Regions from separate parts of the Azospira inquinata genome, predicted to be linked through region 1. Evidence: predicted binding sites of a transcription regulator. Region 1 holds the regulator's gene; each other region holds the start of a gene.
What was found. Region 1 encodes FNR, which switches genes on or off when oxygen is low (the NO sensors DNR and NnrR bind a similar motif). Its sites were predicted from a motif close to TTGANCTAGNTCAA; they were not measured.
Positions count from the first base shown of each region.

Region 1 (4,041 bases):
CGGGGAATGGGGTGGATATTGCCCTCCAGGCCGGATTGTGGGGCTTTGCCCTCCCTATTTTCTTCGTCGTGGCCCATCGCATGGTGCCCTTTTTTACCCAATCTGCCTTGGCCCATTACCGGGCTGAACGGCCTCGCCTGCACCTATTCCTGGGGCTGGGTGCCCTGATGCTCCATGGGCTGCTGCAAATACTCGGCGCCTGGTATTGGACCTGGTTGCCTGACGGGGTGGGGGCGGTGGCGGTGGGGCTGCTGGCCTGGCGCTGGCAGCCCTGGCGGGTGCGAAAAATCCCCATGCTGGCCATGCTTCACCTGGCTGTGGTGTGGCTGGCTCTGGGCCTTGCGCTCAGCTGTCTCCAATCCCTCCTGCAACTGGCCGGGGTGGCCTGGGCGGGGTGGGGGCCTCTCCATGTGCTGACCCTGGGGTTTATGTGCTCCCTCCTGCTGGGCATGGGGACCCGGGTTAGCCTGGGCCACTCCGGCCGCTCCTTTTCCTGGGATCGCCGGATTTGGCCCCTGTTCCTGATTTTTCAGTTTGTTCCCCTGCTACGTCTGGCGGGGGATTTCCTGGCGTCGGGAGCCTGGTGGCATCCCTTTGTCCTGGCCAGTGTGCTCTGGCTGATGGTCTTTGCCGTCTGGGGCATTCCCTATCTGGGCATTTATTGCCGCCCCCGCCCGGACGGCCAGCCGGGGTAATTCCGCCATGACCCCTTTGAAACTTTTCCACATCGCCTGCGTCAGCCTTTCCGGGGCGGGATTCCTTTTCCGGGCCCTGTGTCTGGCCCCTGATTCTCCCTGGCGTCGCCATTGGACGGTGCGCTGGTTGCCCCATGGGGTGGACAGCGGTCTGCTCCTCAGCGGTCTGGGGCTGGCCTGGAGCACGGGCCAGTACCCGGGGGCCCAGCCCTGGCTAACGGCCAAGCTGGTGGGCCTAGTGCTCTACATTTTCAGCGGCCGCTTGGCCCTGCGTGGTGCCAGCCCTCGGAGGCGGCGTCTTGGGGTTGTCCTGGCGGTCTTGTGTTTTGCCTACATTGTTTCGGTGGCCCTGACCAAACAGGCCGCCGGTTTTTGGGGAGTATTGTGATGTTGTCCTTTTCCCTCCCCGGGACGGAAAGCCCGTCCTGGGACGATCCCCTGGAAATGCTCCAGGCCTGCCACGAGCGTATTGAGGCCCAGCTTGCCCTGCTGGAGCGCCTCCGGACCCATCTGGCGGAACACGGAGTGGATCAAGCCGCCCAAGAGGCGATTGCCGGGATTCAGCGTTATTTCACCCTGGCGGCCCCTCTTCACCACCAAGACGAGGAGGAAGACCTGTTCCCCGCCATGGCGGACCGGGTGTCCCAGGAGGGGCGGGGGGAATTGGGGGCCCTGGTGGGCCAGTTGCTGGTGGATCACTACTGGATGGACCGGGAGCGGCAATGGCTACTGGGTGCCCTGGCCAAAACCCGGGATGAGGGCCGGGACCAGCTGGATTGGCCCCGGGTAGCAGCCTTTGCCGCCCGGTATCGGGCCCATATTCTCAAGGAAAATACCCAGCTTTTGCCCTGGGCCCGGCGATTGTTGCCGGAGGATATGTTGCGGCGCCTGGGTATTCCCATGGGCGCTCGCCGGGGCGCGGGGAGCCAGGGGCCTGAGGGGGGCTAAAAGGGAGGGGAAGCCCGGTGGCCCGGGCCTTCGGGCTTAGCTGGCCTGATGGGTCATGAGCCGTTTCAGGCCCGGGGTATTGAGAATGCGGATGTGCTTTTGCTGGACGCTGATCAGGCCTTCTTCCTGGAAGCGGGAAAAGGCCCGGCTTACGGTTTCCAACTTGAGGCCCAGATAGCTGCCGATTTCCTCGCGGGTCATACGCAGGTAGAACTCGGCGGGGGAATAGCCCCGGGCAGTAAAACGCTGGGAAAGGTTGAGCAGGAAGGCGGCCAGCCGCTCTTCCGCCCGCATGGTGCCCAACAGCATCATGACCCCGTGATCCCGGACAATTTCCCGGCTCATGACTTTGTGGAAATGGTGCTGGAGGGAAACCACTTCCCGGGACAAACCTTCCAGGCGAGGGTAGGGGATAATGCAGACTTCGCTGTCTTCCAGGGCCACCGCGTTACAGGAGTGGGCTTCCGTGCTGATGCCGTCCAGCCCCAGCAGTTCCCCGGCCATTTGAAAGCCGGTGACCTGATCCCGGCCGTCTTCTAGGATGACGTCGGTTTTGAAAAAGCCGCTGCGAATGGCATAAATCGCATCAAAAACCTCGCCGGCCCGATAAAGGTGGTCGCCGCGCTTGATTTTACGACGTGCACTCACTAGCTCGTCTAGCTTGGCCATCTCCGCCTCATTCAGCCCCAGGGGCAGGCAGAGCTCTTGCAGGTTACAGTTGGAGCAGGCTGTCTTGATGATGGACAACGTGATTTCTTTGGCGTTGCTGTTCAACGGCATGTCGTTCCTCGCTGGGGCGGCATAGAGGGCTTTGGGCACGGAATCGGGAACCTCATAGGGGACCTATTGAGCGTTTGATCCAGGTCAACGTGAAATAATTCACCCACCACCATAATTAGCCGTACTTAAAGCGCTTTCCTGCAATGACTTTCGCTACCGACAACCTCGTCTTCGACCCCCAGATCATCCGCCGATTCGACATCAGCGGTCCTCGCTATACGTCTTATCCGACGGCGGATCGCTTCGTCGAAGCCTTTGATGCGGAAGCCCTCAAGCTGTGGCTGGGGAAACGCAATATCGGCGGAATCAGCCGACCGATCTCATTATACTTCCACATCCCTTTCTGCAACACCATCTGCTATTACTGCGCCTGTAACAAGATCATTACCAAGGATCACGGGCGTAGCGCCAAGTACATCAAGTACCTGGGCAAGGAGATGGCCCTCCAGGATCAGTACCTGGATGGGGACCGGGAAGTGACCCAGTTGCACTGGGGCGGTGGTACCCCCACCTTCCTGTCCCACGACGAAATGCGCCAGCTTATGGCCATGACCCGGCAGCATTTCAAGCTGGCGGACAACGCGGAAATTTCCATTGAAGTGGATCCCCGCAAGGTGGACCGGGAAACCGTGGCCCTGCTGGGGGAGCTGGGTTTCAATCGCATGAGCCTGGGGGTGCAGGATTTCGACGAGCGGGTCCAGGTGGCGGTGAACCGGGTCCAGTCCGAAGAAGAAACCTTCAATGTGATGGACGCGGCCCGGAAAAACGGCTTCCAGTCCATCAGCATTGACCTGATCTACGGCCTGCCCCAGCAGACCCTGATGGGCTTTAACCGGACCCTGGAGCGGGTGTTGGCCATGGACCCGGATCGGCTGTCCATCTACAACTATGCCCACCTGCCCAACCATTTCAAGCCCCAGCGGCGCATCCACGAGGACCAGCTGCCCCACCCGGACACCAAGCTGCAAATCCTCTCCCTGGCGATTCGCAAGCTTACCGAAGCGGGCTATGTGTTCATTGGCATGGACCACTTTGCCAAGCCCAATGACGAGCTGGCCATTGCCCAGCGCCAGGGGCGGCTACACCGGAATTTCCAGGGCTATTCCACCCACGCGGATTGCGACATGCTGTCCTTCGGCATTTCCTCCATCGCCAAGGTGGGGCCCACTTATAGCCAGAATGTGCGCACCCTGGACGAGTATTACGACAGCCTGGATAACGGCATTCTGCCCGTGCTGCGGGGCATTGAGCTGACCGCCGATGATCTGCTGCGGCGCTCCATCATCCAGGCCTTGATGTGCCACTTCGAAATTTCCATCGAATCCATTGAAATCGCCCATCTCATCGACTTCAAACACTATTTCGCCGAGGAGCTGTCTGACCTGGCGGAGATGGAGCGGGCCGGTCTGGTGAAGGTGGACGATAAATGGATTACGGTACTGCCCCCGGGACGTCTCCTGGTGCGGGCCATTTCCATGGTGTTTGATAAATATCTGCGCGCCGACCGGCAGCGCACCCGTTATTCCAAGGTGATCTGAGTAAGGCCGTCCTCAGGGGGGAGCCGGGCACAGCCGCAAGTGTCCGGATAAAAGCCGAAGCTGGCACGCACGAACGGGAA
Region 1 is NZ_CP064782.1:2,337,859-2,341,899, forward strand. It holds gene Azoinq_RS10680 (NnrS family protein) at 1-695, shown strand, start outside; gene Azoinq_RS10685 (SirB2 family protein) at 703-1,083, shown strand; gene Azoinq_RS10690 (hemerythrin domain-containing protein) at 1,083-1,643, shown strand; gene fnr (fumarate/nitrate reduction transcriptional regulator Fnr) at 1,680-2,423, opposite strand; gene hemN (oxygen-independent coproporphyrinogen III oxidase) at 2,567-3,961, shown strand.

Region 2 (4,041 bases), 340 kb from region 1:
TGCCCGAATGGCTTAAAGACGACCATGCCCGAAGTCCTGATGGATCACCGCCTGACCTTGACCGAAGTGCTGAAATTGCTGGTGGCGGACCATTGGGTGTCCAGTTCGGAGGCCAAGGCTCTGTCGGCGGAGCGCAAGCTCTATCGGGGAGATGCCCATCCCCTGGTGGTGATCGGGGAGCAGCAGTGGAAAAGCCTCCAGCCCCCCCATGCGGTGCTGACCACGGAGGTGCTCACCGAGTGGCTGGCGGACAAGGCGGATCTGGAATATCTGCACATTGATCCCCTGAAAATCGACTTTTCCTCCGTCACCGATGTGATGTCCAGCGCCTACGCCGGGCGCTTCAAGATTCTGCCCGTGGGGGTGACGGCCAGCGAAGTGGTGGTGGCCACCGCCGAACCCTTCATGCGGGAATGGGAAAAGGAAATGCAGCCCATCCTGCGCAAGGATATTCGCCGGGTGGTGGCCAATCCGGTGGATATCGCCCGCTATCTGGTGGAGTTTTACAACCTGGCCCGGTCGGTGAAAAAGGCCAACCGGTCCGGCGGGGAAAAATCCGGCCTGTCTTCCTTTGAGCAACTGGTGGAACTGGGCCGGGGCAACCGCCAGTTCGATGCCAACGACCAGCACATCGTCCATATTGTGGATTGGCTCTGGCAGTACGCCTTCGAGCAACGGGCCTCGGATATCCACCTGGAGCCCCGGCGGGACGTGGGCATTGTGCGCTTCCGCATCGACGGGGTGCTGCATCAGGTGTACCAGATTCCCATGGCGGTGCTCACCGCCATGACCAGCCGCATCAAGCTCCTGGGGCGCATGGACGTGATCGAAAAGCGCCGTCCCCAGGACGGCCGGGTAAAGACCCGGATGCCCGACGGCCAGGAGGTAGAACTGCGCCTTTCTACCCTGCCCACGGCCTTTGGGGAAAAGCTGGTGATGCGGATTTTCGATCCGGAAGTGCTGGTGCGGGATTTTTCCGAACTGGGTTTTTCCGACGAGGACCGGCTGCGTTGGCGCCAGATGACCGGCCACCCCAACGGCATTATCCTAGTCACCGGCCCCACGGGGTCGGGGAAGACCACCACCCTTTATTCCACCCTGAAGGCCCTGGCTACCCCGGAGGTGAATGTCTGCACCATCGAGGACCCCATCGAAATGGTGGAGCCCGCCTTTAACCAGATGCAGGTGCAGCACGCCATTGACCTGGGCTTTGCCGACGGGGTGCGGGCCCTGATGCGCCAGGACCCGGACATCATCATGGTGGGGGAAATCCGGGATCTGGAAACGGCGGACATGGCCATCCAGGCGGCTCTGACGGGCCACCTGGTGCTCTCCACCCTGCACACCAACGATGCCCCTTCCGCCATTACCCGGCTGCTGGACCTGGGCCTGCCCCCCTATCTGATCAACGCCACCCTGCTGGGGGTCATGGCCCAGCGCTTGGTGCGTACCCTTTGCCCCCATTGCAAACAGTCCGTGCCCATGAGCGAAACGGACGTGGCCACCTGGAATGCCCTGGTGTCCCCCTGGAAATCCCGTCGTCCGGCTCACATCCACCAGCCTGTGGGCTGTCTGGAATGCCGCATGACCGGCTACATGGGCCGGGTGGGGCTCTATGAACTGCTGCCCCTGACCCCGGAACTCAAGCATCTGATCCATCCCGATGCGGATGTGGCCAAAATCCGGGATCAGGCTTACCGCCAGGGCATGAAGCCCCTGCGGATTTCCGGGGCCATGAAGGTGGCGGCGGGCATTACCACCCTGGAAGAGGTGGTGAAGGTGGCGCCCCCCGCCGTTCAGCCCGAATAGGGCGGTTAGGCCAAGGGGGCGGCGGGCCGGACTTGGCCGAAAGGGCCGCGTTAGGGGCTCCTGAACCTACCGATCCCGCCTGGTTCCTGCTGTGGCAAAGGGCCGCAAGGGAGGGGAAAGGGCTGTTTTCTTGACCGGGATCAAGAAAGCTCGAGCCTTGACGGGGAAAATAGCGGCCCGTATGCCGAAAGTACTGGTATCGGTCCCCGGTTTCCCCTTTCCCCCGAGAGATTCCCATGGCTGTTGAGCTTTACAACGACGGCAAGCACGTCTGCCTTGCCTTCTACGACCTGATCGACGACGACCAGGACAATGTGGTCCAGTCCAACCAGTTCCTCATTGCGGACAATGGCCACGGCGCCCTGATCGACCCGGGCGGCAATATGACCTATTCCGGGCTGCTCATGGGCATGCAGAAATATTTCTCCTCCCGGGATCTGGACCTGCTCCTGGCCTCCCATGCGGACCCGGACATTATCGCTTCGGTGAATAAGTGGTTCGTGGCCTCCCACTGCAAGGTCATGATTTCCAATCTATGGATTCGTTTCGTCCCCCACTTCACCACGGGCCGGGACATTAGCGGCCGGGTCATCGGCATTCCGGACCGGGGCGCAGAAATTCCCCTGGGCAACTGTAAGCTGCAAGCCCTGCCGGCCCACTTCCTCCACGCCGAAGGTAATTTCCAGTTCTACGATCCGGTCTCCAAGATTCTCTTTTCCGGGGATCTGGGCACCTCCATCGTGACCCAGAAGGAAGCCCTGGAACCGGTGACGGACTTCGACGCCCATCTGCTCAAGATGCAGGGTTTCCATCACCGCTACATCGTTTCCAACAAAATCTGCCGTTACTGGGCGGCCATGGTCCGGCCCCTGGACATTGAAATGATCGTGCCCCAGCACGGCTGCCGTTTTGAAGGCAAGGAAATGGTCAAACGCTTCATCGACTGGGTGGAAGGCCTGGAGTGCGGGGTGGATCTGATGAACCAGTCCGATTATTCTCTGCCCGGCCTGCTCTGATCGGGGCGGGTTTCCCAAAAAGCCGGACCTCAGGTCCGGCTTTTTTATGGGTGTTGGCCGGATGTGGGTGGTAGCCGGGTGTTTTCCCTGGCCAGTTACAGCGTTTCGCCTCCGGCCTATTTCAGGCAGCGGATGGCGGCTTCCAGGCCCGCCGGGCTCAAGGGAAACATGCGTTGCCCCAGCAGCTGCCGGATGAGCCGGTTGGACGGGTGGAAAGACCAGTATTCCGGGGGCTCCGGATTTAGCCAGACGGCCCGTGGATAGGCGTTTAACAGACGCTGGAGCCAGACCTGACCCGCTTCCGGGTTCAGATGTTCCACGCTGCCATGGGGATGGGTGAGTTCGTAGGGGCTCATGGCCCCGTCCCCCACAAAGATGAGCCGGTAATCCGGGCCGTAGGTGTGGATCAGGTCCAGGGTGGCCAGGCCCTGGTCCCGGCGCCGCCGATTGTCCCGCCACAGTCTTTCATAGACGCAGTTGTGGAAGTAGAAATGCTCCAGGTGCTTGAATTCCAGGCGGCAGGCGGAAAACAGGGCGGCGCAGCGGGCCACGTGGGCGTCCATGGAGCCTCCCACATCCAGGCAGAGGAGAACCTTGACCCCATTGCGCCGTACCGGCCGCAGGCGAATATCCAGCAGGCCACCCTGGCGGGCCGTGCCCTTGAGGGTGGCGTCCATATCCAGTTCTTCCGCCGCCCCTTCCCGGGCGAAGCGGCGCAGCCGACGCAGGGCCAGCTGGAGATTCCGGTTATCCAGTTCGACCTGATCGTCCAGATTGCGGAACTCCCGCTTTTCCCAGACCTTCACCGCCTGGCCCTGGCCCCCCGGGCCGCCGATGCGCACCCCTTCTGGATGGTAGCCACCGTGGCCAAAGGGGGAAGTGCCGCCGGTGCCGATCCACTTGGCGCCCCCGGCGTGGCGTGCCTTCTGTTCTGCCAGACGCTGGGCTAGGGTGGCCATGAGCCGTTCCCAGCCTAGTTTTTCCAGGCGTGCCTTGTCCGCCTCCGAGAGGAGGCGTTGCCCCGCCAGCCTCAGCCAGTCTTCCGGCAGTTCCCGTTCCAAGCCCGCCGCCTGGGTGGTGGCTTTGAAATAGCTGGCGAAGGCCTGATCAAAGCGGTCATAGCGGCTTTCGTCCTTTACCAGGCAAAGCCGGGCCAGGTGGTAGAAATCTTCCAGCCCCGGGGGGATGAGCCGGGCTTCCAGGGCCGCCAGCAGGG
Region 2 is NZ_CP064782.1:2,680,533-2,684,573, forward strand. It holds gene Azoinq_RS12275 (GspE/PulE family protein) at 25-1,809, shown strand; gene Azoinq_RS12280 (oxygen-binding di-iron domain-containing protein) at 2,046-2,825, shown strand; gene Azoinq_RS12285 (vWA domain-containing protein) at 2,942-4,041, opposite strand, start outside.
Region 2: a site for FNR is predicted at 1,940-1,953, ahead of Azoinq_RS12280 (oxygen-binding di-iron domain-containing protein). Genes of this name have one in related genera too.

Region 3 (4,041 bases), 1.4 Mb from region 1:
TGCAAATCCCCGTCCAATAAAACCAGGTTACGGGGCAAATAATTGGCCGCAATTACGTATTTGCCATCATCGCTGATAGCCAGGTTGCGGGTATTAATGCCGACCCGGATTTCCGCAAGGATTTTGAATTTCCACAAATCAAATTTCGTCAGCCAGCCATCCCGGGAGGCAAAGTACACATAGCGGCCATTGGGAGAAAATTTCGGCCCCCCATGGAGGGAAAAGCGGGAGGCAAAGCGGTAAATCGGCGTCAGGCTATCCCCATCCAGAATGGACACATGGTGGTCCCCCCCCTCCACCACCACAAACAGATTCAAGGGGTCTCCCTTGAAAACCGGCTTGTCATCCAAAGACGGGGCTTCCTTGTTTTCCACCCTCGACGCTTTAATATCCGCCGACGTCCACTGGGGCGCAGGAAACACGGGGGTATAAATCCATCCAGCCAGGGCGCGGATCTGGGCATCGCTCAAGGTAGGGGCAAATCCCTGCATCTGGGTGGCGGGGCGGCCTTCCCCGATGACCTTGATGGCCTCTCCCTGACGCAGGCGTTCCAGATTTTCCGGCAGCAAGGCTGGGCCCATTCCCCCCCGGCGGTCGGCGCCATGGCAACTGGCACAATGCTGGGCAAACAACTGGGCGGGCCCCCCTGCCCCCCCTTCGTCGGCCATGGTCTGCTCACAGGCGATCCAGGCCCCCAGCATCAGCAGGCACAGAATGGTCAAGCCTCTGCCCAGGCTTCCGGGCCAGGGCAGAGAGAAAAAGGAAAACGGGGAGCGGCTCATGGCAGGACTTTCAGGGGAATAAGAGTTTTCTCAAGGGCCTGGGCGGACGCTTCAGGGGACATACCAATTTCCCTATCCTCCAGATAGCAACCCGGATCTTCTGACCAGGGATCACCGGTCAGCTGTTGGGCCCTCACCCGGGTATTTCCATTGCAAATATCCAGGTATTGGCATTGGCCACAGCGGCCGGTCACCGGGCGGGGATGCTGTTTCAGGCCCGCCATGAGGGGATCAGAAACGTCATTCCAGATTTGGCCAAAGGGTCTGTCTCGCACACTGCCCAAGGGGTAATGCCACCACATGGTGTCCGGATGAACGATACCCAGGTTGTCGATATTGGCCACATTCACACCGCTGGAATTGCCGCCCCAGCGCTGAAGCATGGCTTTGACGGTTGCGGCTTTATCGGGGAAATTTCGCGCCACCCAAAGGAGGAGATATACCCCGTCCGCATCATTATTCCCGGTCACAAATTCTTTTGTTCCCCCCTTTTGAATATTTTCCAAACAGGTGGAGAACAATAAATCCATCGCCCGGCGGATAGTCAGATGCAGGGCGTCTGATTTTCTATTTTTATTGCCCCGCCCGGCATAATTGAGATGGGAGAAATAAAACTTATCAATATTTTCCGCCTCCACCAGTTTTAAGATGGCAGGAAAATCCTGGGCATTATTTTCTGTCATGGTGTAGCGCAGCCCCACTTTCACACCACGGGCCTGGCACCGCTTTATACCGGCCAGGGAGGCATCATAGGCCCCCTGGCTGCGGCGAAACTGGTCATGGGTCGCCCCGATACCATCCAGGCTAATCCCCACGTAATTAAAACCCGCTTCGGATATTTTATCCGCCAGACCGTCGTCAATCAGGGTTCCATTGGTGGATAAACCCACATAAAAACCCAGGGCTTTAGCCTGGGCTGCCACCTGGAAAATATCGGGACGCAGGAGGGGTTCCCCCCCCGAAAGAATAATGGCCGGGACGTGAAAAGCTTTCAGGTCCTCAAGTACGGCAAAGATTTCCTGGGTAGATAATTCCCCGGGGAAATTGGTATCGGCGGAAATGGAATAACAATGGAGGCAATTCAGATTGCATCGCCGGATCAGATTCCAGATGACGATGGGACCGGGTCTATTGCCCCCCGGTTTCCGGCGGCTCTGGTCCCCGGTGGGGGAAGAAACTTCCTTCAAAAACTGAGAGACGCGCAGCATATTTCCTCCGGAACCAAATTTTCCTCATTGCAAACGACAAACCAGGCCCTGTCCTTGACTTGTATCAATTTGATTCCGGCAGCCCCTCTGGGAGTTAGTTCCCCGCCAATATGCCCAAGCGGTATCTCCTGCCTTCGGGGATTTTTGCCGTTGCAAGGGGCAGCTAATTGGTCACTTTCGCCTTGGCGCCGGGGGCTTCTTTTCCCCCTCCTTTTCTGCCCAATCGGCAGAAAATTAATGCAAATAGAATCGCAAAATATTCCAAAAGGAATTCACCGATATTCCGGTGTGGGTGCAATCCGCAGCCCCGTTTTTTTCAGAATACGGGAAGAGAACAGAACGTCGTGGGAACGGAGAATGTCTTTGCCAAATTCTCGGCCTAGGGTTTCCGCCAGGGCATCCACTTGAACCATCACTTCGTCCCGTGATTTGCCATGCACCATGGCAAAGAGATTAAAGGGCCAATCGGGAAGCCGGCGGGGACGACGATAGCAATGGGTGACCTGGGACAGGGCCCCAAATCTTTCCCCCACCCGGTCCACAAATTCGTCCTGCACATCCCAAACGGTCATCCCGTTGGCCACGTATCCCAGGGCGTAATGATTGGGAACGGCGCCGATACGACGAATCACGCCCCGATCCAACATATGCTGCAACCGGGCCAAGACCAATTCCGGAGAACACCCCAGGGATTCGGCCAGCCTTTGGTAGGGTCGGCTGACCAGGGGTAGACCTTCCTGGGTTGCCAGCACTAGGCGGCGATCAAGTTCATCCAGGTCCCTTGAATCCATGGGGTCAGGCCCTTAACTGTAGATTGACGAAGTATTCCCGCTCTTTGGGAAAGGCAAAAACCGGCAGCCCGGTGGCTCCTTGAATGCGCTCAATCACCCCAGGAATCCCCTCGGGGGTTTCCGTCGCCAGGACAAACCACATATTGAATTTGTGGTTACGGCGATAGTTATGGGCAACTTCCATAAAATGGTTAACCACGGCACAGACCTGATCAAAACGGTCTTCCGGCACGCTCATGGCCGCCAGGCAAAACGCTCCCCCCATCCGCTCAATTTGGAACAGGGGGCCGAACCGGGACAACACCCGCCGGTCCAGCAAGCGTTGCAGGCGGGAGAGCAATTCGGACTCCCCCATCCCCAGCTGGGAGGCCACCTGGGCATAGGGTTCGGCACAGAGGGGAAAGCCCCCCTGCATACAGTTGATAATCGCCCGGTCCGTGGCGTCCAGGGCCTCTCCGGCCCCCAGACTATCCGCAGAGGGCGCCCCTCTTGGGCGCTTATCTTGTCCCATAGCAGGCCCCCTGTTGTTTGTACTGGCGTAGGGAAAACAAAATCTCATGGGGCCACCCATCCAGCCCCAGCTTTCGCCCAATGGACTCCCGTAGGGCCATCACCTCCTCCCGAGCCTTGCCATGGATCATGCAATAGAGGTTATAGGGCCAGTCGGGCAGTGCCCGCCGCCGCTGGTAACAGAGGGTGACGCCGGCTTCCTGCCCGAGCAAGGGCCCCAAAACCGGCACCTGCTCATCGGGCACGTTCCAGACGCACATGGCATTGGCCACATACCCCAGTTCCGCATGGCGCAACACCACCCCGAAGCGTTTCAACACCCCTCCTTCCAAACATCGGTCTAGCACCGACAGCAGGTCCGCCTCCGTCAATCCCAGGGTCTCCGCCAGATCATGGTAAGGCCGGGGCACCAGGGGCAGACCTTTTTCCAGGCCCCCCAGGGTCAACCGCTCCCCCTGGGTGAGCCGAACCGGTGTTTTTTCCTGGGGAAAAGCGCTGGCTTTTTTCTGCCCCCCCAGGAAGTCAAAGCCCAGGTCAATATGGAATGACGCCTCCATGGGCAAGACAATCAGGGGGTGGGCATGGTGCCGGGCCATATGGGCCAAGACGGAATCCAGATGGGTCTGATCCGAGGCAGTGACCACAAACCAAAGGTTGTAGTCATTCTCCCGGCGGTAATTGTGGTTCACCTCCGGATAATCGCTGATTAAAGCGGCGACCCGCTCCAACTCCTGGTCGGGAACGGCCATG
Region 3 is NZ_CP064782.1:482,077-486,117, forward strand. It holds gene Azoinq_RS02135 (cytochrome D1 domain-containing protein) at 1-668, opposite strand, end outside; gene nirJ (heme d1 biosynthesis radical SAM protein NirJ) at 779-1,990, opposite strand; gene ahbB (siroheme decarboxylase subunit beta) at 2,263-2,781, opposite strand; gene Azoinq_RS02150 (Lrp/AsnC family transcriptional regulator) at 2,786-3,292, opposite strand; gene ahbB (siroheme decarboxylase subunit beta) at 3,279-4,041, opposite strand, start outside.
Region 3: a site for FNR is predicted at 2,045-2,058, ahead of nirJ (heme d1 biosynthesis radical SAM protein NirJ). Genes of this name have one in related genera too.